4 regions of the Pantoea allii genome follow, and region 2 is predicted to be linked to each of the others. Evidence: predicted binding sites of a transcription regulator. Region 2 holds the regulator's gene; each other region holds the start of a gene.

Region 1 (7,446 bases), 880 kb from region 2:
TTTTTTTCAGCCACTTGCCGATAATGGTTTCTGACTCACCGCCTTGATTGCCGGGCGCCCAGCGCGAATACACGTCTGCGGTATCGATAAAGAACAGACCTTTTTCTACCAGCGCGTCGAGCAGGGAAAACGAGGTTTTCTCGTCAACCGTCCAGCCAAAGACGTTGCCGCCAAAAGTCAGAAGCGGCACGTTAATACCACTGTTGCCGAGCTGGCGGGTTTTAAGCTGCGTCATAGCATTCTCCTTGGTTAAACGAATCAGGTATGCCTTTCAGCTTAGCAAAGGAAAATCCCCGTTATTTAATTCTGGTTATCAACCTGTGCGGCAGGCTAATGCAATGCGCGCGTGAGGCAGTTGATGACACCGCCTTTTTTGCCTGTTTCAGGCAGAGATGATGACGTGTATTCCTGTCACTTTTTTCTTGATGGAACTGAAGACAGGTAACGCGATGACGACCGGTTGGGTGGGCCGCATTGTTATCAGACGGGATCTCAGGCTCATGGCTTTTTTACAGTCTGAAACGCATCTTAACCTCAATGCAAACAATCCCGGCAGACGGCAAGGTGGGTTAAGGCTATAAAAAGTGAGGGCAGGACAACCGTGCCCTTAATGTGATGCATTGGGCATCTGGAGGCGTCGTCGTGCTGCGTAAAACTGCTTTCATGTCGTCAAACCGACGTGGGTTTCTAAAAAACAGCGCCGCGCTCATGCTGGGTGCCGCGCTGCCGCTACCTGTTTTGGCGTCTTCTGCGCCTTTTCCCGCCTTAAAAACCGTTGCCGCCCGCCGTCATCTGCTGTTTGGCTTTGCCGTCAGGCCCGACAGTCTGCAATCCGATGCGCGCTATCGGCAGTTTGTCGCGAGTCAGGCGAGCATTATCGTCCCGGAAAACGCACTAAAATGGATTGCCGTCCATCCCGCGCGCGATCGCTACGATTTCACCGGCCCTGATGCTATCGCCGCCTTTGCCCGCGAGCAGGGGATATTGCTTCGCGGGCACACGTTCTGCTGGCATCGCGCCCTTCCTGGCTGGGTTCAGGATATTGCCGATCCGACCGAACTGGAAAAGGTGCTGAGGCAGCATATTTCCACCGTTGCGGGCCGCTATCGTGGGCAGATACAAAGTTGGGACGTGGCTAACGAAATCATCAATCCCTCCGATGGACAACCCGGCGGATGGCGCAACAGTTTCTGGTATCAGCGGCTTGGTACGCGTTATATGGATATTGCCTGCGAGGCGCTGCATCAGGCCGATCCCCATGCGGTAATCTGCTACAACGATTACGGGCTTGAAAGCGACGATGCCAATGGGCAGCGAAAACGGGCGGCGGTACTGGCGATGCTGCGCGACTTACAGTCCAGACATATTCCGATTGGCGCGCTCGGCATCCAGTCTCATCTCAAAGCCGGTCCCCATCCCGCTTTTGGGCCGGGGCTGGCGGCATTTATTCGCGACGTGAAATCGCTTGGCCTGAAGGTGTACATCACCGAACTGGACGTGGATGACAGCAGCGTGCCGATGGAGCGCCGACCGATGGCGGTTGCCGGTCTGTATAAACGCTATCTTTCGCTGGTTCTGGAGGCGGGCGTTGCCGCTATTTTAACCTGGGGCGTTTGGGACACGCCGCACCGCACGGCTGCGACACCGAAGGCGGGGGACGCGCTGGCGACCGGGCCACTGCTGTTTGGTAAAGACGGCAGCATTAAAGAGGCCAGTTGGGCGGCGCTTCATGTGCTGCGCGAATCACTTCAACACGAGTGACGCGCGTGCGGCTATCCACTGGCGATAACGCAGCGGCGTCATCTCCATCATCTTATGAGAGGCTTAACCGCAGAGCGGAACCTTGCTCTGCGGTTAAGCAATCAGAAGGACTGCCAGTTTTCTGCTGACAGGCCAGCGCTAGTGCTCTCCGCTAAAGGCTTCTTCAGCGATGGCTTACGCAGCACATTCTGACCTGCGGCCGGGGTTCTGCCTGTGTTAAACACCGCTACCGACTGGCGTAACTGCGTTGCCTGATCCTCTAGCGAGGCAGCGGCACTGGCCGACTCTTCAACCAGCGCGGCGTTTTGCTGCGTGACGCCATCCATTTCAGACACCGCTTTACTCACCTGCTCAATGCCGCGCGTTTGCTCGGCCGAGGCGGAGGCAATCTCTGCCATGAGCTGCGTAACGCTGTTAACGGAATTCACAATACTGCCCATCACATCGCCTGCTTCTGAGGCGTGCGTCGAACCACTGTTTACGCGCTGCGTGGACTGGTCAATCAGCGTGCGTATTTCCTGGGCCGCACTGGCGCTGCGACCGGCCAGAGAACGCACTTCACCGGCCACCACAGCAAAACCTCGTCCCTGTTCGCCGGCACGCGCGGCTTCCACTGCGGCGTTAAGCGCCAGGATATTGGTCTGGAAGGCGATGCTGTCAATAATGCCAATAATACTGGCGATCTGTTTTGAGCTTTCACTTATCTGTTCAATGTTGGCAATCACCTTCGCGACGATTTGCCCACCCTGCGAGGCCATTACGGAGGCATCTTTCGCCATGGTGGTTGCCTGCTGAGCATTTTCCGCGTTCAGTTTTACCGTTGAGGTGAGCTGCTCCATGCTGGCTGCGGTTTCCTCAAGGGCTGCCGCCTGTTGTTCGGTACGCGAGGAGAGATCGGTACTGCCGGCAGAAACTTCTGCCGCGCCGGTAAAAATGGACTGCGTGGCATCATCCACAGAGCGGATGGTGACAACCAGCGCACTGCGCATCTCTTCAAGCTGGCGAAGCAGTCTGCCGGTTTCATTTTGACTCTCACAGGCGATTTCCTGGGTCAGGTCACCGGCAGAGATAGCACGCATGTAATCAGTGGCCATGCTCAGCGGTTTCAGCAGCAGGGTTCTCAGACCGCCCCAAACAGTGGCAACGGTGACAAGGGCAATGATCGCGATAATCAGCAACGTCCACAGCATATTGCTGTAGTTGCTATCGTTTTCAGCGGCGATCTGCTTCATTAACTGGTAGTTGGCACTGCGCCATGTCTGATAAGCCTTATCCAGATTATCCTGAGCTTCCTGCGCATCAAGATTCCCGTAACCCTGATAATTATTATTTTTCAGAAAGTCTACTGAGGCGAGCATTGTCTCGTGCATCTTGGTGTAAGCCGCCTCAACATTTTTTGTCACCTCAGCATGCTGACCCGGTAATGCGGGTGCAGTCTTATAAGCCTGGAAATACTCATCAGCTTTATCGGCGGACTGCTTCGCCACCTCCAGCAGTTTGGCAATAGACGCCAGTGATGCGGGATCTTTCTGGTTTTTAAGAAAGCGGATCGCCACGCGACTGATCGTCACGCGCGTCTTGATCAGCGTCTGCACGCTGTCGCTGAGTTGTTGTTGTTGCAGCGTAAGTTGTTCCGTGTGCGAAAAATTGCGACCAGCCTGGCTGACAGAGGAATAGAAAAGAAAGCCCGTAATGGTCAATAGCGCACTAAATAGAAATAACACGGCAACAATACCCGTCGTGATTTTAAGGTTTTTAAGCATTGCAGTAATCCCGGTAAAAGGTGATACAGGTTTATCGGTATTAAAATGATTAGCTTAATAGTGACGCGGTAAATAATGTGATCTATGACAGTAACTAAGAAATAAAAGCGGCTTTTCTGAAAAGAGAAGATGTTCGCGAGCCCTTGGGGGACATCGCCTCAATGATAAAAGGCAGCGTGGCTAAAATGTACCATCAGATACATTATTGTGATCTGACAATAATAAAAAGGTCCACGGGTTGTGCCCATGCGTCGTTATTTTGCACAACAGATGCCTGTATTTTCACGTGAATATAATAACGCTTTGAAATAATAAGAATGAAAACGTGATGGTCGGCGCTTTTCTCTCACTGGCGTTATTCGTGCAAGCGATGCAGAGGTTAGCGGATGTCAGACTTTATGGCGCAGTGGAGGGCGAAAAATATTCTGCAAGGCTGCCGCGAGGGCGAATGCAGTTTATGACAGGCATTAAAAAACCCGCACAAGGCGGGTTTTTTTCACAACGACTTAACTGCTCAGGCTGTTGCCATCATCGCTATCGTAAGCGGTCGTGAGGGCGTCAGTTGTTACAGTGCAACAACATTGCCAGCTGAAGGACCTTTAGGGCCGTTCTCGATTGAGAACTCCACTTTCTGGCCTTCATCTAAAGTTTTAAAATCGCTGCTCTGGATAGCAGAGAAATGTACGAATACATCTTTGCTTCCGTCCTGAGGAGAAATAAAGCCGAAGCCTTTATCAGCGTTAAACCATTTTACTAAACCAGTCATTTTAGTCGACATAGAGGTGTCCTTTTCATTTTTGAGCCACACAAGGTGACGAAGATGGCCTGTTTTGCAGATTTTACTTATTGGGCACTTAGGAGGAGGCTCATGAAGAAGGGCATCTGGGAATGACGCTTGAACTGAGGACTGCTTTACTAAAACTGCTTTCATAAGGTCTGTATTCCAAACCGATGTCGCTACACTATAGCGGTTGAACTTATTAAGCAAGGTTTAATTTTATTTAAGTCATAAAGGCCAGACAGCCGGTTCGAAACCCCGGACAGCTGTTTATCCCGGCCGCCGCCGGTCTGGGGTTTTCGCCTTGCGGTAAGTCGTTACAACCCTTTCTGCGTTTCCTTGCGTTTCTCCCCATCCAGATCAAGAAACAAGAATAGTTATCATTTGTATAATTTGCGTTCTGTTGTTACTGGATCGAATAAGGCTATGCAAATAAAACCACGCACGACCTATCGTATTGGGGGATACCAACATTCCATTCATCCCGCCTGGCGGCAAAAGCTGCTAACCATGGGAATGCTGCCCGGCACGTTGATTGAGGTGGTTCGCGTAGCGCCGTTGGGCGATCCGGTGCAAATCCGTACGCGCCGCGTCAACCTTGCGGTAAGGCAGCGGGATCTGGCTGCCGTGATGCTTGAAGAAATAGACTGATGAAAACCTTGACCCTTGGCCTGATTGGTAATCCCAATACGGGCAAAACCACCTTGTTTAACCAGCTTACCGGCGCGCGGCAGCGAGTAGGGAACTGGGCTGGCGTCACTGTCGAACGTAAAGAAGGGCAGTTTTTTACGGCAACGGCGGATGTGCGGCTGGTTGATCTGCCCGGCACCCGTTCGCTCACCACGCTGTCGGCGGATGGCTCTATTGATGAGAGCATTGCCTGTCGCTACCTGTTCGACGATCGTGCCGACCTGATTGTGAATGTGGTCGACAGCTCGAACCTGGAGAGCCATCTTTTCCTGACGTTTCAACTGCTGGAGCTGGGTGTTCCCTGCATTGTGGCGCTGAATATGCAGGATATTGCGGCCAGCAGACATATCCACATCGATGTCGCCGCGCTCTCAGCCCGGCTGGGCTGCCCGGTCGTTACGCTGACGTCCACGCGTGCCGAAGGACTCGCTCATCTCAAAGCCGCCATTGATGGCTGGCACAAAGCGATAGCGCCACTGCCGGTGGTTTATCCGCCCGCTATTGAGGCAGCGATTTTACGTCTGCGCGCCATGATGCCTGATGATATCCATGTGCAAAAACAGCGCTGGCTGGCGTTACAGCTGCTGGAAGGCGATATCAACAGCCGCCAGGTTTGTCCCGCAGTCGTGCCACATTTGGCCGAGATTGCCCAGGAAGCCGGTGGTGATCCAGCAATGGTCATCGCCGATTGCCGTTATCAGGCTATCAGCGCCCTCTGTGCCGCCGTCAGTAATATTCAGCAGTCAATGCCCGGCGCACTGACCGAAAGGCTGGACAACATCGTGCTCAACCGATGGTCAGGTGTGCCGGTTTTCCTGGGCGTGATGTACCTGATGTTCGTACTGTCGATTAATATCGGTGCCGCACTACAACCGATATTTGACGGCGGCTCGGTGGCGCTGTTTATCCATGGAACGCAATGGCTCGGCTATACCTTTCATTTTCCCGACTGGCTGACCGTGTTTCTGGCGCAGGGAATCGGTGCTGGCATCAATACGGTGCTGCCGATTCTGCCTCAGATAGGGCTGATGTATCTGTTCCTGTCGTTTCTGGAGGACTCCGGTTATATGGCGCGTGCGGCGTTTGTTATCGATCGCCTGATGCAGTCGCTGGGCTTACCCGGTAAATCCTTTGTTCCCTTAATCGTCGGCTTTGGCTGCAATGTCCCCTCTGTGATGGGCGCCCGCACCCTGGATACACCCCGTGAGCGCTTACTCACCGTGCTGATTGCGCCCTTTATGTCCTGCGGCGCTCGCCTGGCGATTTTCGCCGTGTTCGCGGCGACGTTCTTTGGGGCTTACAGCGCCAGCCTGGTCTTTTCCCTGTATGTACTGGGCATTGTTGTTGCCATTGTCACCGGGCTCATCCTGAAAAACACGCTGCTACGCGGCGAGGCTTCTCCGTTTATTATGGAGCTGCCCGTCTACCACCGGCCTCATCTGAAAAGCCTGCTGATCCAGACCTGGCAGCGGCTGAAAATGTTTATCATACGGGCCGGGCGGGTCATTATTCTGGTCAGCATGGTTATCGGGCTGCTGAGCAGCTTTTCGTTTAACGGCTCGACGGTGGACAATATCAACGCGTCTGCGTTGGCTTCTGCCAGCAAGATCGTGACGCCTGCGCTGCGGCCAATCGGTGTCACCCCGGACAACTGGCAGGCTACCGTGGGGCTGGTCACCGGCATTATGGCAAAGGAAGTGGTGGTCGGAACCCTGAACAGTCTCTATGTCGGTGAAGATGTGCAAAGCGGTGACTTCGACCCGCAGCACTTTGATCTGCTGGGCGAACTGGGTGATGCGCTGACCGCAACCGGCGACAGCCTGAAAGCGGCATTTAGCCTCACCGCGCTGGCAAACCCCATTGAAGCCAGCAAAGGAGACAGCGAGATCAGCGCCAGCCAGATGGGCGTGATGAGTGCGAAGTTTGGCAATGGCTTTGCCGCTTACAGCTACCTCATCTTTGTGCTGCTCTATGTCCCTTGCGTGTCGGTTATGGGTGCGATTGCCCGCGAGGCAGGAAGAAACTGGATGCTCTTTTCGTTTTTCTGGGGCTTAAACGTGGCGTATTCCGTTGCCACGCTGTTTTATCAGAGCGTCAGTTTCCACCATCATCCGGGGTTGAGTTCGCTTTGTCTTATCAGCGTGGTGATGGTGAACAGCGTGGTGTTTGTTCTGCTGCGACGGTTTAGCGGGCGCGTAAAGACGGTGCCTTTTACTGGCACGACAACGGCGCGGGGATGTGGCGGCTGCCACACCTGCACCGGGCAACGGCATCGCCGCTAGATTCTTTATATTTGATACCGCCGGATGCCTTGAACCCGCATCGCTGGCGGTTGACCTTATTGACAGGATGACGCGAGGCGATGCGCGCGGGCAAACGCCGGGCGAATATCGCTGTGAACTAAAAACACGCTGAGCGCTTACCGGCCAGCAAAGCCAGGTGGTGTCGGCAATC
Region 2 (7,446 bases):
TGGGGCTGGATACCGTTGCGCTCGGCGGTCAGGGCTTTACCCGTTTAGTGGAAGAGGGCGCTCAGGTGACGGCAGGCCAGCCGGTACTGGAGATGGATCTTGACTACCTTAATGCGAATGCCCGCTCGATGATCAGTCCGGTGGTGGTCAGTAATATCGAAGACTTCTCGGGTTTGACGCTGTTGACCCAGGGCCAGGTCGTAGCAGGCGAAACGCCGCTGTATGAAATAAAAGGCTAATTCGCTGTATCCACAACAAAAGGCAGGAAGCGATTCCTGCCTTTTTTATTTTAAACGCCCAACAAACGGTTGTTTCTCTGCAACGCTTTGTGGATCATACCCGGATATTACGTGGTATAAACCACCCATTCTACGCGTTGAGGATTTTGAGATGAGTGAGGCTGAAGCCCGCCCAACTAACTTTATTCGTCAGATTATTGACGAGGATCTGGCAAGCGGGAAGCACAGCACTGTGCACACCCGTTTCCCGCCAGAGCCAAATGGTTATCTGCACATCGGTCATGCTAAATCAATCTGCCTGAATTTTGGAATTGCTCAAGATTATCAAGGTGAGTGCAATCTGCGTTTTGACGATACCAATCCGGTTAAAGAGGATATGGAATTTGTTGAATCCATCAAGCGCGACGTGCAGTGGTTGGGTTTTACATGGAGCGGCGACGTTCGTTATTCATCTGACTATTTTGATCAGCTTTACCACTATGCGGTGGAACTGATTGGCAAAGGCCTGGCCTACGTAGATGAACTGACCCCGGAAGAAATCCGTGAATACCGTGGCACCTTAACCGCACCGGGCAAAAACAGCCCTTACCGCGATCGCAGCGTGGAAGAAAACCTCGCCCTGTTTGAAAAGATGCGCAACGGTGAATTTGCAGAAGGCAAAGCCTGTCTGCGTGCAAAGATCGACATGGCCTCAAGTTTTATCGTCATGCGCGATCCGGTGCTGTACCGTATTAAGTTTGCCGAACATCATCAAACCGGCAACAAGTGGTGCATCTACCCGATGTACGACTTTACCCACTGTATTTCCGATGCGCTGGAAGGCATTACGCATTCGCTATGTACGCTGGAATTCCAGGATAACCGCCGCCTGTATGACTGGGTGCTCGATAACATCACGATTCCGGTTCATCCGCGTCAGTACGAATTTTCGCGTCTGAATCTGGAATATGCCGTGATGTCAAAACGCAAACTCACGCAACTGGTCAGTGAAAAGCATGTGGAAGGCTGGGACGATCCGCGTATGTTAACGGTATCCGGCCTGCGTCGCCGTGGTTATACCGCGGCTTCGATTCGTGAATTTTGTCGCCGTATTGGCATCACCAAGCAGGACAACATTGTTGAAATGGCCTCGCTGGAATCCTGTATCCGCGACGATCTCAATGAAAATGCACCACGTGCGATGGCGGTGTTGGAGCCGGTGAAGCTGGTGCTGGAAAACCTGCCTGCGGGTCATAACGAAGTGCTCAGCATGCCTAACCATCCGAACAAACCTGAAATGGGTACACGTGACGTGCCATTCAGCCGTGAGATTTGGATCGATCGGGCCGATTTCCGTGAAGAGGCGAACAAGCAATATAAACGCCTGGTTCTGGGTAAAGAGGTTCGCCTGCGTAATGCCTACGTGATCCGTGCTGAGCGCGTTGCAAAAGATGAAGAGGGCAATATTACCTGCATCTATTGCACCTGTGATGTGGATACGCTGAGTAAAGATCCGGCTGACGGCCGTAAAGTTAAAGGCGTTATCCATTGGGTTTCTGCTGAACATGCGCTGCCTGCAGAGTTTCGTCTCTACGATCGCCTGTTTAGCGTGCCCAATCCCGGTGCGGCAGACGATTTTCTGACCACAATCAATCCGGATTCGCTGGAAATCAAACAAGGTTTTGTTGAGCCCGGCCTGCGTGACGCGGCAGCCAGTGCACCTTACCAGTTCGAGCGTGAAGGCTATTTCTGTGCCGACAGCCTGTATTCCACGCCGGCGCAGTTAGTGTTTAACCGTACCGTCGGTTTACGCGATACCTGGACGAAAATCGGCGAATAACCGACGCGTCATTTTCATTACGGGATAATCAAAAGGGCGACTTATCGCCCTTTTTTGTTATGGATATTTTTTTTAACGCCGACATTTCTTCTGAGCACATCAACAGTCATTAATTTTATTTTTGTGGAACCGCTCTCAGTTTAATTTTTTTAATAAATTTCCAGATGTTAATTCTTTTTTTTCAGGTACGCTAACCCTCTGAAGTCTCAGTTTGCGGGTTTAAAAGGAAAAAATGACGGTTTTCGCACAGGAAGCTAAACACAGCGTTATCGTGTTGCATCAGCTCATTGAACATATTTTTAATCATCGTTATGCCAGTGGCGACAGCTTTCACCTGCTGCTCTCTCACTTTCATCCTGACTTTCGCATGGTCACGCCGCAGGGAAAGCAGCTTAATCTGAATGAAGTTGAAGATCTGTTTCGTCGATTGCAGGGGGCAAGGGAGGGGATGCGCATTGCGACCAGCGAACACGTGATTCTTTCTGAGCATGCCAACGAAGTGACGATTCAGTACCGTGAATTGCAAATGATGAACGGAGAAAACAAAAGCCGTATCTCGCTGGCGATTCTGGATTGCACCACCTCTGTTCCTCGCTGGCGCTATCTGCAGGAAACGCTGGTGGCCTGACATTCAGGCATAAAAAAGCCGATGCAAGCATCGGCTTTTTTACTTCAAAACGGAAAGAGGTTATTTGTCGTGCAGTGTTTCGTCTTCACGGCAGTCGCCCAGTGCACAGTGACCGTACAGGTACAGGCTGTGGTTGGTGAGCTTAATACCGTGACGCGTCGCGATCTCACGCTGACGCGTCTCAATGGATTCATCACTAAACTCAATCACTTTACCGCAATCCAGGCAGATCAAGTGATCGTGATGGTGCTGCTGTGTCAGCTCAAACACCGATTTACCGCCTTCAAAGTTATGGCGGGTTACGATGCCTGCATCATCGAACTGGTTAAGGACACGGTAAACCGTGGCCAGTCCGATCTCTTCGCCCATGTCGAGCAGGCGTTTATACAGATCTTCCGCGCTGACGTGATGGCATGCAGGTTCCTGAAGCACTTCCAGAATTTTAAGTCTGGGCAATGTGACTTTCAGGCCAGCCTTCTTTAATGCGGTATTGTTGTCAGTCATGCGGATATTGTCCTGTTACTTTAGTCACTCTTGTGGCACGTAGCCTGTATGTCGATCGACCGCCATTCTCATTTGCGTCTCATTATAGAACTGATGCGCTGAAATGAAAACCGATGCTCCTGCGGTGCGCCAGCGGCGATGTTCGCTGCACATGGCATGGAGAGCGGATGCTGGCATTTCGCGTTTTGTCATCTCAGTTCCAGGGAAATAAGCAGATGATCGATGCGGGTATTCTACAGATTAAATGGGGAAAGTTACAAAAATGTAGCTATTATTTTTATAGGAAAAGACATTCGCCCAGTGTGAACCTGCGTCCACACTGAGCTCAGCGCGATCAGGCTTCAATAATTTCTTTCAGCTGCAGCTCATCAAAAATCTGCTTCACCCATTTCTCAACGCGTTCGTTGGTCAGCTCTGGCTGACGATCTTCGTCAATGGCCAGGCCAAGGAAATGGTTATCGTCTGCCAGACCTTTTGAGGCTTCGAAATGGTAGCCCTCGGTCGGCCAGTGACCCACGATGATGGCACCGTTAGGTTCGATAATGTCACGAATGGTGCCCATGGCGTCACAGAAGTATTCTGCGTAGTCTTCCTGATCGCCACAGCCAAACAGCGCAACCAGCTTACCGTTGAAGTCGATCTCTTCCAGAGTAGGGAAGAAGTCATCCCAGTCGCACTGTGCTTCGCCATAGTACCAGGTGGGAATGCCCAGCAGCAGGATGTCAAAGGCTTCTAAGTCTTCTTTAGTGCTTTTCGCGATGTCGTGAACTTCTGCAACGTCTTTACCCAGTTGTTTCTGGATCATTTTTGCAATGTTTTCGGTGTTACCGGTATCGCTGCCAAAGAAGATGCCTACGATTGCCATGGGTAAAATAACCTCTTAAATCCTGATGATAGAATGAATGCCGAAGCCTATTCAGCAAATAATAGCAGACCGGGCAAACGGGCGGAACGTGTAAAGCCGCGACATTTGTTTCTGTGTGCGGTTTACGCGCATTAGTCCAGTTTGAGCTGTGCCAACAGCATTTGTTCAATTAATTCGCTGCGGCTGAGATTACGCTGTTCAGCCAGCATGTTCAGCGCTTCCACCGCGTCGCTGTTCATTTTGAGTTCGACACGGCGAAGCCCGCGCCCTTTGTCACGTTTCAGTTGATTGCGTTTGTTGATACGCAGTTGTTCATCGCGCGTGAGCGGACTGGTTTTGGGGCGACCAGGGCGACGCTCGTTAGCGAACAGATCGAGCGTGGTGCGGTCAGTGTGTTCTTTTGCCATGACTTAATACAACTGAATGGGCGCGAACGAGGCGTTTCCGCTGCGCAGATTAAATTATTGACTCTTCCCGCGGGTAAGTTGCCCCACGGCAAAAATTTAGCGCGCCATCATACTCCAGGCTAACCACGGACGCCAATCTTAAACTTTTACAGCCAGTTAAGCCGTTTTAAAGTGCAAAAAAGCGTCGAATACTGCGTAAAACCGCATCCGGTTTTTCAGCGTGCACCCAGTGCCCGGCACCGCCGATAACATGCGCATGGGCGGAGGGAAACTGCCGGAGTATCGCATCACGGTACTGGTTATCCAGATAGGGCGAATCGCCACCGCGAATAAACAGCGCAGGATGGGGCCAGGCCGGCACGTCTTGCCAGCCGGCGATCAACGCATAGTTGTCCCACAATACTGGCACATTAAAACGCCATTCGCCGTTGCTGAAGGATTTCAGGATGAACTGAATCACGCCGTCTTCATGGATGTGCGTACGCATGACCTCTGCGGCTTCACTGCGCAGGGTGACGCCCGCCGCCGTGACCGCACGGATAGCGGCAAAGATCTCATCGTGCCGACGTGTCTGGTAGTCAACCGGGGCGATATCGATCATCACCATCTGTTCTATGCGCTCCGGTGCCAGTGCGCTCATCGTCATGGCAATTTTACCGCCCATGGAGTGACCGATGACTGATACCTGAGCGATCCCCTGCGCATCCAGTGTGTCCAGCATATCCTGCGCCATGACAGTGTAGTTCATCTCGTCAGCGCGCGGCGATAACCCATGATTACGCACATCAACCTGAATCAAGGGGCGATCGTCTTTAAGCCCACGGGCCAGTATGCCAAGGTTATCGAGACTGCCAAACAGACCGTGAATAAGCAGGACAGGCGTGGAATCAGCAGGAGATTGTTCAGTTTGCAGACGGGCATTCAAAATCATAGCAAAGTTCTTAAGTGTGAGACCTGAGCTTAGGTTATCATGGTTTCACCTTTTCAGGCGCGCTGCTTCCAGCGGCATTAGGACATATTCTGACTTTTGCCCATAAACCGTTTGAATGCTATCAGCCTGTCTGAATTTAACTTTATAATCTTCATGTTAGAACCTGCCCCCTTTCTGAAATGCCTGCGAGCACGTCGGGATTTTCAGAAAATCGCTGGTTCTGTCGTGAGCAAAAAAACCGTACGGAATAAGATGAAAACGATCGAAGTTGACGAAGAGCTCTACCGTTATATTGCCAGCCACACGCAACATATTGGCGAAAGTGCATCCGATATTCTGCGCCGTATGCTGAAGTTCACGGCCGGTCAGTCAGCGACTGTGACTGACGCGCAGCCTGTTGGCGCATCGGCACCCTCAAAAGCGGCACAGTCGGCGGGTAATGAATCGCGTCCCCAGGATCGTGTGCGTGCGGTGCGTGAATTACTGCTTTCTGATGAATATGCTGAGCAGAAGCGGGCGGTTAATCGCTTTATGCTAATCTTGTCAACGCTCTATCGTCTGGATACGGCGGCGTTTGCCGAGGCGACAACGTCGCTGCAGGGCCGCACGCGCATCTATTTCGCGGGCGATGAACACACGCTGCTACAAGGCGGTACCCATACTAAGCCGAAGCACGTGCCCGGCACGCCGTACTGGGTCATCACCAATACCAATACCGGTCGTAAACGCAGCATGGTCGAACACATCATGCTGTCGATGCAGTTCCCTTCGGAACTGACAGAGAAAGTTTGCGGCACCATTTAAACTGAAGCGTCAGGGAGAAGCGCCAATGGCCAATCACCCCCGTGCCGGGCAGCCTGCCCAGCAGAGCGATTTGATTAACGTTGCACAATTAACTTCACAATATTATGTCCTGCAGCCCGATGTGGCGAACCCAGAACATGCGGTGAAATTTGGCACATCAGGCCATCGCGGTAGCGCAGGACGCCACAGCTTTAACGAAAAGCACATTCTGGCGATTGCCCAGGCGATTGCGGAAGAGCGTAGCAAGAACGGGATTACCGGTCCGTGCTATGTAGGCAAAGACACGCATGCGCTTTCTGAACCTGCGCTGCTGTCCGTGCTGGAAGTGCTGGCCGCAAACGGTGTGGACGTGATTGTTCAGCAGGACAATGGCTACACGCCAACGCCGGCGATTTCAAACGCCATCCTTGAGCACAACAAATCGGGTGGTCAGCTCGCGGATGGTATTGTGATTACGCCGTCGCACAATCCCCCCGAAGATGGTGGGATTAAATACAATCCGCCGAACGGTGGACCTGCCGATACCAACGTCACCAAAGTGGTCGAAGACCGCGCCAATCAGCTGTTGAAAGACGGCTTAAAAGACGTCAAACGCCTGCCACTGGACCAGGCCTGGGCCAGCGGTCGCGTGGTCGAGAAAGATTTGATCCAGCCTTACGTTGAAGGGCTTTCACAGATCATTGATTTTCCGGCGATTCAAAAAGCCGGCCTGAAAATTGGCGTCGATCCGCTTGGTGGTTCCGGTATTGCCTACTGGCAGCGTATTGCGGAGCACTACAAACTTGACCTGACGTTGGTGAATGACGCGGTTGACCAGACTTTCCGCTTCATGCATCTGGACAAAGATGGCGTGGTGCGCATGGACTGCTCGTCCGAATGTGCCATGGCGGGCCTGCTGGCGTACAAAGACAAGTTCGATCTGGCCTTTGGTAACGATCCGGATTACGACCGCCACGGTATCGTCACGCCTGCCGGGCTGATGAATCCGAACCATTATCTGGCGGTGGCGATCAACTATCTGTTCCAGCATCGTCCACAGTGGGGCAAAGACGTTGCCGTGGGTAAAACCCTGGTATCCAGTGCCATGATTGACCGCGTGGTTAACGACATCGGCCGCAAGCTGGTGGAAGTGCCGGTTGGCTTTAAGTGGTTTGTCGATGGCCTGTTTGACGGCAGTTTTGGCTTTGGTGGCGAAGAGAGCGCGGGCGCATCCTTCCTGCGCTTTGACGGTACGCCATGGTCAACTGAC
Region 3 (7,446 bases), 1.3 Mb from region 2:
GCCTCACGCACTTCAGCAATGGCATTGCTGTAGGTTTTACCGGCTTCACGCACCAGAATGCCCAGCAATTGCTGCAGTTGACCTTCCATCAGCTGCGCGGCACGTTCAAGGATCGCCGCGCGCTCCTGCGGTGGCGTAGCAAACCAGATAGGGCCGGCATTCACCGCCGCCTCAATGGCCTGCGAAACCTCCTGTTCTGAGGCGTTGCGGACCGTACCTACCACGTCCGACGGTGCGGCCGGGTTGACGACATTCTGGCTTTCCCCGCTGCTCAGCGGTGCGTCGATAAGCGGTTGTGCGGCGTAAGGCTCACTGGCACCGCTCAACAGGGCGCTGGACAGCGAAGCCAGGCGATGTTCATTGGCCATATCGAGACCCGCAGAGTTCACCCGATCGCTGCCGTATAAGTCACGTGGAAGTGGAATTTTTGGATGCGGCAGGCCCAGCGTGCCTTCACTGATGCCCATTTTTTCGACCTGGGCCACCGGATCGGCCACCAGTTCGTCAATCGGCATCGTCGTATCAGCGATACGGTTAACAAACGAGGTATTCGCGCCGTTTTCCAGTAAGCGACGCACCAGATAAGCCAGTAAAGTTTCATGCGTGCCAACCGGTGCATAGATACGGCAGGGACGATTGAGTTTACCCTCTGCCACTTTGCCCACGACCTGGTCATAAAGCGGTTCGCCCATACCATGCAGACACTGGAACTCGTACTGTCCTGGGTAGTAGTTATTTCCCGCTAACTGATAGATGGCCGCCAGCGTGTGCGCATTGTGCGTGGCAAATTGCGGGTAGATCAGGTTCGGCACCGCCAGCAGTTTGCGGGCGCAGGCCAGATACGAAATATCGGTGTACACCTTGCGGGTATAAACCGGATAGCCTTCCAGCCCTTCCATCTGGGCGCGTTTGATTTCGCTGTCCCAGTAGGCCCCTTTTACCAGACGGATCATCAAGCGGCGGCGGCTGCGCTGAGCAAGGTCCGTCAGTTCATCAATGACAAACGGACAACGCTTCATATAAGCCTGAATGACAAAACCAATGCCGTTCCAGCCTTCCAGCTCAGGTTCAAAACAGAGCCTTTCCAGCATATCAAGAGAAAGCTCTAAGCGGTCGGCCTCTTCAGCATCAATGTTGATACCGATATCGTAAGAGCGGGCCAGCAGGGTCAGAGACTTAAGAATCGGATACAGCTCGTCCATCACCCGGTCGTACTGGGCGCGGCTGTAGCGCGGATGCAGCGCAGACAGCTTGATCGAAATACCCGGGCCTTCATAGATTCCACGGCCGTTCGAGGCCTTGCCAATGGCGTGAATCGCCTGCTGATAGGAAACCAGATAGGCTTTGGCATCGCTGGCGGTCAGGGCGGCTTCACCCAGCATGTCGTAGGAATAGCGGAAGCCTTTCTCTTCGAGCTTGCGGGCATTCGCCAGGGCTTCGGCAATGGTTTCACCGGTCACGAACTGCTCGCCCATCAGGCGCATCGCCATATCCACGCCTTTACGGATCAGCGGCTCGCCGCTCTTACCTATAATCCGGTTGAGCGAGCGCGACAGGTTGGCTTCATTGTGGGTTGAGACCAAACGCCCCGTAAAGAGTAATCCCCACGTGGCGGCATTCACAAACAGTGACGGGCTGCGGCCAAGGTGCGACTGCCAGTTGCCGTTGCTGATTTTGTCACGGATAAGCGCATCGCGGGTCGGTTTGTCGGGAATACGTAACAAGGCTTCGGCCAGGCACATTAACGCTACGCCTTCCTGAGAGGAGAGGGAGAACTCCTGCAGCAGGCTCTGCACCATGCCGGCGCGGCCGGTTGCCCCTTTTTGGTGCCTCAGTTTGTCGGCCAGCGCGTACGCCAGTTGATGGGTTTTTTCTGCCAGCGCGGCCGGAAGACGGGCTTGCTCAAGCAACATGGGAACGGCATCGGTCTCTGGACGACGCCACGCGGCGGTCACCGCCGAGCGGGCAACCGACTGAGGCAGAATGTTTTCTGCGAATTCAAGGAAGGGCTGAACCATCTCTTCCGGGGCAAGCTCATCGGCGGCCGCATCGCTCAGCTGCAATGGAATCTCTTCCACCGTCTCACCCGCTTCTAACTGGGTCAGATAATTAAAGATCGCCTGTTTAATCAGCCAGTGCGGCGTGCGATCAATTTTCTGTGCCGCCAGTTTAATGCGGCTGCGGGTGGCTTCATCCAGCTTCACCCCCATGGTGGTTGTTCCCATGATTTTCTCTTCCTTAAAACGGTTTTGACCAGAGCATGGGCTGCACTATTACCCATGTTGCAACTTTGTGCAACCGTGTTAAATGTGACCTCAGTTGCACACTTTGAAACCCCTTTCATTATTAACATTTAAAAGCGGCACAAATCTTGCTGCAAGAAACTCGCCAATGTTGCAACCCCATTCAAGATAAAGGCTGAAAGGGATGCAAAGGTGCAACTTAACTGTGAGCGGGCGCAACCTGTGAACATTTAAAAAGGCTTGGGAGGTGAAACCAATGTGACGGATGTGTTAAATGCATTGTGTGCGCCGTGCCTTTACGGCAGGATACCGCGCCTTAAGGGAAATCGCTTTCTCTTGATGCGGTACTACCCTGACGCCGTCACGTTCCGATGGTTCAGGAAAAAGATTTCTCTTAAGAGATCGGATAATAACGGAGAAACAAATGACAGTAAGTACGCCAATGTTGGTGACCTTTTTAATTTATATCCTCGGGATGGTGCTCATCGGTTTTATCGCCTGGCGCTCAACCAAAAACTTCGACGACTATATATTGGGTGGCCGCAGTCTGGGCAGTGTCGTAACCGCGCTGTCAGCCGGTGCCTCTGATATGAGTGGATGGTTGTTGATGGGATTGCCCGGTGCCATTTTTCTTTCCGGTATCTCTGAAAGCTGGATCGCTATTGGCCTGATTATCGGGGCATGGTTTAACTGGAAAATCGTGGCGGGGCGGTTACGTGTCCAGACAGAGCACCATGATAACGCCCTGACGCTGCCAGACTTCTTTACCAGCCGCTTTGAAGATCGCAGCAAAATTTTGCGGGTGATTTCTGCGGTGGTGATCCTGGTGTTTTTCACCATCTACTGCGCGTCAGGTGTGGTTGCGGGCGCTCGCCTGTTTGAAAGTACCTTCGGGATGGATTACGCCACGGCTTTGTGGGCCGGTGCGGCCGCCACGATTCTCTATACGCTGGTGGGCGGATTCCTGGCCGTGAGTTGGACGGATACGGTCCAGGCCAGCCTGATGATTTTCGCGCTGATTCTGACGCCTGTTTTCGTGGTGATTGCCGTGGGTGGCTGGAGCGATTCCGTGGCGGTTATTCAGGCCAAAGGCGCTGAAAACCTGGATATGTTTAAAGGGCTGAATGTGGTTGCCGTGCTGTCGTTATTGGGCTGGGGCCTGGGCTATTTTGGTCAGCCCCATATTCTGGCGCGTTTTATGGCGGCGGACTCACATCGATCTATTCGCACCGCGCGCCGTATCGGTATGACCTGGATGATTCTCTGTCTGGCAGGTGCGGTAGCCGTCGGTTTCTTCGGTATCGCCTATTTCCAGAACAACCCTTCTCAGGCCGCAGGCGTTTCGCAGAATGGCGAACGTGTGTTTATTGAGCTGGCGCGCATCCTGTTTAATCCCTGGATTGCGGGCATCTTACTTTCCGCGATTCTGGCGGCGGTCATGTCCACGCTCAGCTGTCAGCTGCTGGTCTGTTCCAGTGCGCTGACGGAAGATCTCTACAAAGGCTTTTTACGCAAAAATGCGAGTCAGAAAGAGCTGGTATGGGTCGGCCGTCTGATGGTGCTGTTGGTGGCATTAATTGCTATCGCACTGGCGTCTAACCCGGAGAACCGGGTTTTAGGCCTGGTCAGCTATGCATGGGCCGGATTTGGCGCGGCATTCGGGCCGGTGGTCCTGTTTGGTGTATGCTGGAAACGCATGAACCGCAACGGTGCGCTGGCGGGCATGATTGTGGGGGCGGTAACGGTGCTGGTGTGGAAACAGTATGGCTGGCTGGGACTGTATGAAATCATTCCGGGCTTTATCTTTGCGAGTATCGCCATCGTGATCTTTAGCCTGGCGAGTCGTGAACCCTCAGCGCAGGCCGTCGAACGCTTTGAGGCTGCCGAGGCTGAATTCCTGACCAAATAAATCGCGTTATGCGTTGAAAAAGCCTGCCTTATTGAGGGCGGGCTTTTTTTTGCCTGCCATTTGGCACAGACAGTTACGAAATTATTTCACCAAGGAACTTGTTTTTTTCTGAGTGGTAATGATAATCGGTATCGTTCGTTTTTACGTAAATTTACGTCTTATTGACGCTGCTTAACATTTAAGAGGTTGGCGATGTTTGTTCCTTTTCTCATCATGCTGCGTGAAGGTCTGGAGGCGGCACTTATTGTCAGCCTCATCGCCAGCTACCTGAAACGGACGCAGCGCACACAATGGTTTCCGGCCATGTGGGCGGGCGTGTTTATTGCCGCCGCGCTTTGCCTGGCGTTGGGCATCTTTATTAACCAGACCACGGGCGAGTTTCCTCAGAAACAGCAAGAGCTGTTTGAAGGTATCGTGGCGGTGGTTGCGGTCGTCATCCTGACCTCTATGGTGTTCTGGATGCGCCGGGTAGCGCGCAATATCAAACGGGAACTTGAGCAGGCGGTTGATCAGGCCTTACAGAAATCCGCCGGGGGCGGTCTGGCGCTGGTCCTGATGGTCTTCCTGGCCGTGGCGCGAGAAGGGCTGGAATCGGTGTTCTTTTTGCTGGCCGCCTTCACGCAGGATGTGGGTTACGCACCGCCGCTAGGTGCTCTGCTTGGGTTAGCCACTGCCGTGTTGCTGGGCATGGCGATCTACTGGGGCGGCGTGCGCCTCAACATGGCGCACTTTTTCCGTTGGACCAGTATTTTCATTCTGTTCGTTGCTGCAGGGCTGGCGGCAGGCGCTATCCGCGCCTTTCATGAGGCTGGTCTGTGGAACCATTTTCAGCAGGTGGCGTTCGATATGAGTAATACCTTATCGACGCACTCGCTGTTTGGCACGCTGCTGGAGGGCATTCTGGGCTATCAGGAAGCCCCCAGCATCAGTGAGGTGGCCGTCTGGCTGCTTTATTTGATTCCCGCGTTATTACTGTTTGTTATGCCTGCACGCGCTGAAACCTCAGCCGCTGCGCGCTAACGCGTTTACCTGGCGCGTTCGCCGCGCCTCTGACTTTATAGGGAAAAATATGATGATGCGTTTTCGCCGTAATGCGGTGCTGGCTTCGCTGCTGGCGGTTTCCGGTTCTACGCTGGCCGCCGCGATCCCACAGGTTAGCGTGAGTGTCACTGACAAGCAGTGCGAGCCTATGTCGCTGATGGTTCAGGCGGGTAAGACTCAGTTTTTAATCAAAAATAACAGTCAAAAAGCGCTGGAATGGGAAATCCTCAAAGGTGTGATGGTGGTTGAGGAGCGCGAAAATATTGCACCGGGTTTCAGTCAAAAACTGACCGCCAATCTCGAAGCTGGTGAATATGAAATGACCTGTGGCCTGCTGACCAACCCGAAAGGTAAGTTGATTGTGCAGGGCAGCGGCGGCAAAAGTGCGCAGAAAGGGAAGACCGAACTGATGCAACTGGCCGGCCCGATCAACGCTTATAAAGCCTATGTGACTGATGAAGTGAATCAGTTGGTGACGGGCACCCAGGCCTTTACTGACGCGGTGAAAGCCGGGGATGTAGAAAAAGCCAAAGCGCTGTTTGCGCCGACGCGCCAGCACTATGAACGTATAGAACCCATCGCTGAGCTGTTCTCCGATCTGGATGGTCGCATCGACGCCCGTGAAGATGATTATGAGAAAAAAGCGCAAGATCCGAAATTCACCGGTTTCCACCGTCTGGAAAAAGCCCTGTTTGCTGATAACAGCACCAAAGATATGGCGGGCTATGCCGAACAGTTGAACAACGATGTGCACGATCTGCAAAAACGCGTCAGCGAGCTGGCCTTCCCACCGGCAAAAGTGGTCGGTGGCGCGGCGGGGCTTATCGAAGAAGTGGCCTCCAGCAAAATCTCTGGAGAGGAAGATCGGTACAGCCGCACCGACTTGTGGGATTTCCGGGCTAACGTCGATGGCGCGCAAAAAATTGTCGAGCTGTTGCGTCCTGTTCTGAAGCAGGCGAATCCCCAGCTTCTGGCGAAAGTGGATGCGAATTTCGCTAAAGTTGACGCGATCCTGGATAAATACCGCAGCGGTCAGGGGTATGAATCTTACGAAAAACTGACGCCTGCCGACCGCACCGCGTTGAAGGGCCCGATCACCGCCCTGGCTGAAGATCTTTCCCTGCTGCGTGGCACCTTAGGCCTGGATTAATCATGGATAAGGATCAGGAGTTGACCCAGCCATCGCGTCGCCGTCTCTTGAAAGGCCTGGGGATGCTCGGTGGCGCGGCGGCCGTCAGTGCCGGATGCCCGTTTCATGCCGGGGCCGCCGAGAATCCCGACAGCTTTTCGCCGGGCACAGTGACGCCGAACGCGCGCCAGCAGACGCAGCCGTTTTATGGCGTGCACCAGGCTGGCATTACGACGCCGCAGCAGGCGTCGATGATGCTGGTGGCGTTCGATGTGCTGACCAGCGACAAGCAGGAACTGCAGCGTTTGTTCCGGTTGCTGACGCAGCGCATCGCCTTTCTGACCCGGGGCGGCATGGCACCCGCAGTGACCAACCCGCAGTTGCCGCCGCTCGACTCAGGCATTCTCGGGGCAGAGATTGCCCCGGATAATCTGACCATGACTGTTTCGGTCGGCCACTCGCTGTTTGATGCGCGGTTTGGCCTGTCAGCGCTGAAACCGGTGAAACTGCAGACAATGACGCGTTTTCCTAACGACGCGTTGGATGCAAATCAGTGCCACGGCGATCTGCTGCTGCAAATCTGTGCGAACACCCAGGACACGGTGATTCATGCGCTGCGTGATGTGGTCAAACACACGCCCGATCTGTTAGGCATTCGCTGGCGTCGGGAGGGGTTTATTTCCGATCACGCCGCACGCAGCGCAGGCAAAGAAACGCCGATCAATCTGCTGGGCTTCAAAGACGGCACGGCTAACCCGGACACGCATAACACGGCGTTGATGGATAAGCTGCTGTGGGTAACGGAAGAACAGGCCGAACCTGAGTGGGCGCGTCACGGCAGTTATCAGGCCGTAAGGTTGATCCGCTTTCATGTTGAAATGTGGGATCGCACGCCATTAGGTGAGCAACAAACGATTTTCGGCCGAGAGAAACTGAGTGGTGCACCGCTGGGCATGCAGAACGAGCACGACGTGCCGGATTATCGCAAGGACCCTGATGGCGACATTATTGCGCTGGATGCGCATATTCGTCTGGCGAACCCACGCACCGCAGCAACCGAAAGCAGTTTGATGCTGCGCCGTGGATACAGCTATTCAGCGGGTATTTCAGCGTCGGGCCAGTTG
Region 4 (7,446 bases), 2.0 Mb from region 2:
TTTTGCCAAAGGTTGGCGTAAAGGCGGTAATCATATAGAACATCACGGTCGTGGTGACGACCATCAACATGCCCGCCAGTACCAGTGCCCAGTTGCTGGCAACCGAACGCATAATTTCTGTCATCGCCGGGTGATGTTTACGTTGGCTGAAGGCGTCGGTTTCTTCCAGCATACGGCGGATATAGAACAGGAATGGCACGATCAGGCAGCCCACCACAAAGGGAATACGCCAGCCCCACTCGGTCACTTCATCATGGGAAAGCAGATGGTTCAGCGCCAGACCCAGCAGCGCAGCAAAAATCACGGCGATCTGCTGACTGCCCGATTGCCAGCTCACAAAGAACCCTTTGCGTCCTTTTGGGGCCACTTCGGCCAGATACACGGACACACCGCCTAACTCCACGCCGGCTGAAAAGCCCTGCAGCAGACGACCCAGCAGAATCAGGACCGGTGCCGCCGCGCCAAGCGTGGCATAACCCGGTACCAGCGCAATGGTGAGCGTACCCACTGCCATCAGGCCGAGCGTTAACAGCAACCCTTTGCGACGACCATGGTGGTCAATGTAAGCCCCCAGAATAATCGCCCCCAGCGGGCGCATCAGGAAACCTGCGCCGAAGGTCATCAACGTCAGCATTAATGAAGAGAAGGGATCGTCACCGGGGAAGAAGGTTTTGGCTATCGCGGTCGCGTAATAGCCAAATACCATGAAGTCGTACATTTCAAGGAAGTTACCACTGGTAACGTTGAAAATGGTTCTGGCCGCGCTCTTGGGCGGCTTTTGTAAAGTTTCACTATGGCTCATCACGGCTTCCTTGGTTTTTTATCCGTTTTAGCCTGCCAGAAGCCAGATTAATGTGACATTGATCACCATTGCACTTTACAAACTCGTGAGTTTCCGTAACAAGAAATTAACAGAAGAGCTACAGCAGCATATCTGCCTGCGTTGACTGACAAAAGGCTATCGAAGATTCTGCAAAAAAGCAGAGACAAAAAAAGCGCTACAGAGTGAGCGCTTTTTGAGGAGGGCTTAAGATGTGGGGACAGGTAAGCGTATTAACTGCATCTGAGAAGTGAAAAAGGGTCAAGGCTTGCGGCTTAACCGGGTTTACCCCGCCTGATTCATCACTTCTTGACCGTTTCCATTCCCATTAAACCGATTTTTAAATAACCGGCCGTGCGCAGTTCATCCATAACGCTCATCAGCGTTTCATAATCCACAGACTTGTCGGCCTGGAAGAAAATCGTGGTGTCTTTCTTGCCTTGCGTCTGCTGCGTCAGCACGTTAATCAGCGACGCATTATTTACCGCCTCGTTGCCGACATAGAGCTGCTTGTCGGCTTTGATAGAGAGGTAAACCGGTTTTTCCGGGCGCGGCTGAGGCGCACTGGTGGACGCCGGGAGATTCACACGGACATCAACGGTCGCCAGCGGCGCCGCGACCATGAAGATGATGAGTAGCACCAGCATCACGTCAATAAACGGCGTGACGTTGATTTCGTGCATTTCACCATCGGTTTCGGACGGGTCGTTTAATCGCATTGCCATAACGCTTACCCTACACGCAGTTTTTGCGCGGCGGCAGGACGGTTGGCTTCAGGCTGTGCCAGGTTTCCCAGGTCGATATCGCGGCTTTGCAGCAGCATAATTTGCGCAGCAACATCCCCTAACGAGGCTTTGTAGTTGGCGATCATGCGGGCAAACACGTTGTATATCACCACCGCCGGAATCGCGGCCACCAGACCGATCGCGGTCGCCAGTAAGGCTTCAGCGATGCCGGGGGCAACAACGGCTAGATTGGTCGTTTGGGTTTTGGCGATACCAATAAAGCTGTTCATGATGCCCCAGACCGTGCCGAACAAACCGATAAACGGCGCGACGGAACCAATCGTTGCCAGGAAACCATTGCCGCGGCCAGCGTGTCGGCAGAAAGCAGCGACGCGACGTTCGAGCCGGAAAGCGGTACGATCTTTGATTCCGGCCGTGTCTTCAACGCCTGCAGAAAGTTCCAACTCGTTTTGCGCGTCGTTAAGGAGCACCGCACTGTGGCTGGTGGTTTTAAACTGCTGGGCGGCGCGCGCGGCATCATTCAGGTTGCGGGCTTCACCCAATGCCAGCTGTTCACGTTTCAGGCGTCGTTTGGCCGCGCTCAGCTCAGCATACTTACCGAAGAAAATGGCCCAGGTCACAACAGAGGCCAATAACAGACCAATCATGACGACCTTCACCACGATATCAGCATGCTGGTACATGCCCCATACGGAAAGGTCTGCTTGCATTAAATCACTGGCTACCACGCGGCTTCTCCAACTTCATATTCAGGATGCGGAATAAGTGCAGATGATAGCAAAAATCAATCGAATTGATAGTGGTTCTCATTAGTATTTACAATCTACCGCGCCTCCAGGCTATGGAGCCAGCACTGGAAAAAGGACGCTTAGTCTCAGGGCCTGTACGCGCTGGCTTTATTACGCTCGTATTGGGATGGCCTGCATTACGCCTGAGCCGCCAGTGCTTCAGGCGAGCGGTTCACAGGCCCACGGCGCTCTTTTCCATCTCGCCCCATACGTCAGCTTTCACCACAAGGCACTGTGTTTTTAGCACAGGAACGATAGCCCCTGTCCACTTCGCCTTATTGCCGCCGGTTTCATCAAACCCTGTTTCACCTGTCAACGGTCAACGGTCAACGTGAGTGTGCCGGTGCCCGACCTCGCCGCATCGCTCTGCTGGAATACGTGGTAGCAGCTCTGCCATTGATGGTCTGAAGTGGAGGTTCCCTCGTTATAGCCATCCGCGCACACCCAGGCGACATAACGGCCTGCAAGGAAATAACGCAGGGCTTTGGGCTGCGGCGGCGAGTTAATTTTACCAGGCCACCAGGCCCAGACAATATGCTTCGTGCCGCGTTACACACAGATGGCGTGGCTGTCGAGACCACGGGGCTTTTGGCTTTTGGCTGACACCCTGAGCAGAGGTTGCTCAGTTAACCCAGCATTTTTACCGCCTCCAGATGCGCCAAAACGGCTAATAGCGATCAATCTCATAAAATAAGTTTTTCGTTTCGGTGAATGTAAAAATTATGTTGCGGCCAAAATCCCCCTGCAGCAGGATGAGTAGAACGTTCTACTAAAACGTTCTACCTACTATAAAAACGCTAATAACAGCGCAACATTGGGGAAACCTGGCATGAGACTGCTCTCAGGATTTGTTAAGTCGTTATCAAAACTATCAATGATTGGCCGGGCGCTCATGCTGCCCATTTCGTTGCTGCCTGCCGCTGGCTTGCTACTGGCATTTGGTAATAAATTTGAGTTGCCGCTGATGATGAATGCCGGCGGGGTGATTTTCGATAACCTGCCGATGCTGTTTGCTATCGGCTCCGCGGTAGGGCTGGCCTCCGAGTCCGGTATCGCCGCGCTCTCTGCCGCGGTTTCCGTCTTTGTGACCAATATTACCATCGGCACTATGTTGCATATCACGCCGGAAATGGCGGCTCAGGGCGGAAAATATGCCATGGTCGTCGGCATTCCGACGTTGCAGATGGGTGTGTTTGGTGGACTTATCTGCGGTATTCTGGCCGCCTGGTGCTATAACCGCTTCCATACCCTGCAGCTCCCGGAATTTCTCGGTTTCTTTTCCGGTAAGCGTTTTGTCGCCATTGCCACCGCGTTTTTATCCTTCCTGCTTGGCCTGCTGATGCCGTATGTCTGGCAACATATTCAGGCAGGGATTGATGCGCTGTCGGTTATCGTTAACGGTGATAATCAGGCGGCCTCAACCTTTATTTTCGGACTGGTCGAACGCGCCCTGATACCGCTTGGCCTGCACCATATCTGGTATCCTTCGTTTTGGTACTCCTTTGGCGATTACGTGACCAAAAGCGGCCAGGTGATCCATGGCGATCAAACCATCTGGTTCAAGATGCTGGAAGAGGGCGTGAAATCCTTTAGCAGCAACACCTACCAAAATGCGGGCAAGTTTATGCAAGGTGAGTACCCGCTGATGCTGTTCGCGCTGCCCGCCGCCTGTCTGGCGATGTATCACGAAGCCCATACGAAAAACAAAAAGATCGCCTTCGGTATCCTGTTTTCGGCGGCGCTGACCTGCTTTTTAACCGGGATCACCGAGCCGGTAGAATTTACCTTTATCTTTGTCGCGCCCCTGCTGTATGTCTTTAATGCCATCATGGCAGGCCTGGCGTATATGACCATGTACCTGCTGTATGCTCATATCGCGAAGTCCTTTTCGGCCGGAATGATTGACTACATTACCTTTGGCATTGTGCCCTCTCTTAACGGTTATCAGACTCACTATCTCAGTGCCGTTATCGTAGGCGTGCCGATGGCATTGATTTATTATTTCACCTTCCGCTTCGTGATACGCCGGTTTAATGTAAAAACGCCGGGACGAACCGATGTGACGGCCACGACCGATGATAAAACCGATGCAGAGCTGGCAAGCGACATTATGGTTCTGCTGGGCGGCGAGCAGAATATCAGCGCGGTGGGCGCCTGCATTACGCGCCTTCGGCTTGAAGTGGCCAACAGCAATGAGGTCGACCGTGAAGGGCTTAATAACCTTGGCGCGCGCGGCGTGGTTTTTGTCGGCGATAACGGAATACAAATTATTTTTGGTGCCAGAGCGCAGTTTATTGCCCAGACGCTGTCCGGGATGGTGGGCAAATCCTGACCTGCGTTTCTGCAGGCGACGGGCAAAGCGGTATCAGGCGGATGACGTGAATGTCAGGGAGCAGGTTTGAAGAGAGTCAGCATTACTGACGTTGCTAAACATGCCGGTGTTTCGGTTTCGACCGTTTCACTGGTGCTGCGTCAGAAAGGAAAAATATCCGATGCCACCATCAGGAAAGTTCACGCCGCCATTGATGCGCTCGACTATGTGCAAAATGTGGCCGCGGCGAATCTGCGCGCCAGTACCTCTAACCTTATCGGTTTGATTCTGCGCGATTTCAGCGACAGTTTCTCTGTCAAGGTGATGGCAAGCATTGTTCAGCAGCTTGAAAAGCAGGGCTACCTGGTGTTTCTGGGCCAGCCCACTGACGACGACGAATCACTGGCACGCTGCCTGCTTTCGTTTAAACAGCAGGGCGTCGCCGGGGTCGTCTATCTGGCGTCAAACACGCGAAACGCCAGCCTGCCCGAGCAACTCCTGCACTGCCCTTTGCCGCTGGTGGTGGTATCGCAGTCGCTGCTGGCAGAGAAGTGCAATCTGGTGATGCGTGATAACCGCCAGGCCGCGCACCTGGCGACGCGCTATCTGATAGAACGCGGTCATCGCAATATTGCTTACATTGGCGGGATTGAAGGGGATCTGATCCGGCAACAGCGCTTACTCGGGTTTCGCAGTGCCCTGACCCAGCACGGGCTGGCGCTGCGGGAAGGGTTTACGCCCTCCTGTCGGGCCGATACCCAGGCCGCCGCTTATGCCACTCGCCAGTTACTGGAGCAGAACAACACCATTACCGCCCTGCTCTGTCACTCGCCGGATGCGATCATTGGGGCGATTTCAGGGATTCATCATACGGGACGCACCGTGGGTAAGGATGTGTTCCTGACCCAACAGGTCGCGCTGGTGGGCTTTGAAGACATGCTGCACGTGAACCTGACCTCGCCCTCTTTCACCTATGTTTCTTCCGCCAGTGAAGAAACCGGGCGACAGGCGGCGGAACTTATCCTGCGTCAGGTGAAAGAACCCGAACGGCAAACGCAGCGTATTTTATTATCGGGCCAATTAATTACACGAGAGTCAGCATAAATCGGCATTTCCATTGTCAGAGAAGCGAGTCAGTGAAAAATCGCTTTCGTGAGCAGGGGGAATCCCCGCGCACGATTGTTGCGCAAACAGAATGATAAACAGACTATGAGCAATGCAATCATAACCAGCCTACTTTCGCTTTTACGTCGGACAATACCGTGGCTTTCATTACGAGGCCGCCGTTTACCGCATGACCACGCTGACCTTACTCGTGAGGGAGATCGCCCATCACGCCTGTCTCCCGCTCCCGTTTTCGCCGGGCCTGACGGCACCCTTTCTCACGCCAGTAACGCCTTAATCCAGGCAAGCGAGACGTCATCCGATCCCTGCCCGCCGCCAGACCGGACGATGCTGCTCTGGCTGTCTCGCTGTTTTTTGTTTGTATCACTGCTGCTACCCGGTTCAAACATGGCTTCACACTGTTCGGGAGCCTGCTATGCCGCCACCAATACCCTGATCACTTTGCACTTTTTCAGGCGCTGTTATGAATCCGGTAAACCCTCATCCGGGATGGTTAAATGTTTTAGTCGCCAGTTGCGCAGCGTGGCACTGATTCGTTTCATCCATGCCTCACGCAGCGCGGCCCCGCCGGGCAGGTTAAAGCGTTTTCGTCACGACCATCACTCAGGTAAGAAGAAAAGAAGCCAGGTACGTCCGCCCTTCCGGGCCGATCCCGAGCCAGAGCAGCCCGTCCGTGCCAGCCCGGCAGAACCCTCTTTGTTCTCGCCTGACACATTGCTCAGACAGCACCCGCTGCCACCGTCGTCGCCCTGCACCGGACGGCAATATCAAGAAATGCCATCCGGGGTGAGCCCGCCGCTGAACACGCCGACCACCTCAACCGGCTGTGTGCCCTGAGCGGACAGCATCTGGGCGTAACATAGCCCTGATTAGCGGATATCCCCTGGGCTAATTCCCCAGCGGGAAGGCGTGCTTCTGCTGGCGGCCTGGCGCTGCTGATAACGTCCTTTTGCCGTAATCATCGCCACCGTTAACAACGCCGGAATAGCCAGTACGGCAAAAATGGTGGCAAATCCCCAGCCCAGCGCCAGCATCTCTGCCCCGACCAACGCGCTCAGAATCGCGCCGATGCGTCCCACGCCGTGCATCCAACTGGAGCCGGTCGCGCGGGCCTCGGTCGGATAAAAGCTGGCCGAGAGCGCATTCATTCCAGTGTTAGCGCCACCGATGCAAAAGCCGATCATCATGGCACAACCGCCCAGCAGCACCGGGTGCGCAAGCGAAAATCCCATACCGACCGTGAACAGCGCGCCCGCACCGTAAATCAGCGACAGCGCCCGGTGCGACTCAATCCTGTCCATTAACCAACCCGAAAACAGCGAACCGCAGGTGCCGCCTGCCTGGAACAGCGCAGTAATAATCGCAGCCTGTACCACGTCAAAACCGTTATCTTTAATCAGCATGGGTAGCCAACTGCCCAGGGTGTAGAACAAAAACAGGGCGGTAAAATAGGCGCCCCACAGCATCAGGCTGCCAAACCGATACGCGTCATTGAGTACCACTTTTACCGGCTGCGCGTTCGCTTTGCTGACGGGCGGCAGCTCGACGCTGCACTGTTGCAGGTCCAGATCCGGCGCCAGCTTAGCCAGAATACGGTGAATTTTTTTGCTGGCAGCGCGCCTGACCACTAAAAAGCACACCGACTCCGGCAGCGCC

What was found. Region 2 encodes Fur, which represses iron uptake genes when iron is present. Its sites were predicted from a motif close to ATAATAATGAGAACNACTATCAA; they were not measured.
Region 1: feoA (ferrous iron transporter A) is a predicted target of Fur. The motif match lies at 4,670-4,692, and genes of this name have one in related genera.
Region 3: efeU (iron uptake transporter permease EfeU) is a predicted target of Fur. The motif match lies at 4,271-4,293, and genes of this name have one in related genera.
Region 4: exbB (tol-pal system-associated acyl-CoA thioesterase) is a predicted target of Fur. The motif match lies at 2,360-2,382, and genes of this name have one in related genera.

What each region holds. Positions count from the first base shown of each region.
Region 1 is NZ_CP125958.1:4,212,030-4,219,475, reverse strand. It holds gene QNH99_RS19825 (aldo/keto reductase) at 1-235, opposite strand, end outside; gene QNH99_RS19820 (endo-1,4-beta-xylanase) at 643-1,761, shown strand; gene QNH99_RS19815 (methyl-accepting chemotaxis protein) at 1,863-3,524, opposite strand; gene cspA (transcription antiterminator/RNA stability regulator CspE) at 4,090-4,302, opposite strand; gene feoA (ferrous iron transporter A) at 4,729-4,953, shown strand; gene feoB (Fe(2+) transporter permease subunit FeoB) at 4,953-7,274, shown strand.
Region 2 is NZ_CP125958.1:3,331,592-3,339,037, reverse strand. It holds gene nagE (N-acetylglucosamine-specific PTS transporter subunit IIBC) at 1-239, shown strand, start outside; gene glnS (glutamine--tRNA ligase) at 391-2,058, shown strand; gene QNH99_RS15805 (hypothetical protein) at 2,291-2,686, shown strand; gene fur (ferric iron uptake transcriptional regulator) at 2,747-3,190, opposite strand; gene fldA (flavodoxin FldA) at 3,525-4,055, opposite strand; gene ybfE (LexA regulated protein) at 4,187-4,462, opposite strand; gene ybfF (esterase) at 4,629-5,393, opposite strand; gene seqA (replication initiation negative regulator SeqA) at 5,646-6,197, shown strand; gene pgm (phosphoglucomutase (alpha-D-glucose-1,6-bisphosphate-dependent)) at 6,223-7,446, shown strand, end outside.
Region 3 is NZ_CP125958.1:2,041,506-2,048,951, forward strand. It holds gene putA (trifunctional transcriptional regulator/proline dehydrogenase/L-glutamate gamma-semialdehyde dehydrogenase) at 1-2,225, opposite strand, end outside; gene putP (sodium/proline symporter PutP) at 2,668-4,152, shown strand; gene efeU (iron uptake transporter permease EfeU) at 4,345-5,172, shown strand; gene efeO (iron uptake system protein EfeO) at 5,222-6,343, shown strand; gene efeB (iron uptake transporter deferrochelatase/peroxidase subunit) at 6,346-7,446, shown strand, end outside.
Region 4 is NZ_CP125958.1:802,744-810,189, reverse strand. It holds gene QNH99_RS04005 (MFS transporter) at 1-802, opposite strand, end outside; gene exbD (TonB system transport protein ExbD) at 1,123-1,545, opposite strand; gene exbB (tol-pal system-associated acyl-CoA thioesterase) at 1,551-2,276, opposite strand; gene QNH99_RS03990 (PTS transporter subunit EIIC) at 3,184-4,686, shown strand; gene malI (Mal regulon transcriptional regulator MalI) at 4,753-5,769, shown strand; gene QNH99_RS03980 (hypothetical protein) at 6,048-6,179, opposite strand; gene QNH99_RS03975 (hypothetical protein) at 6,178-6,627, shown strand; gene QNH99_RS03970 (MFS transporter) at 6,660-7,446, opposite strand, start outside.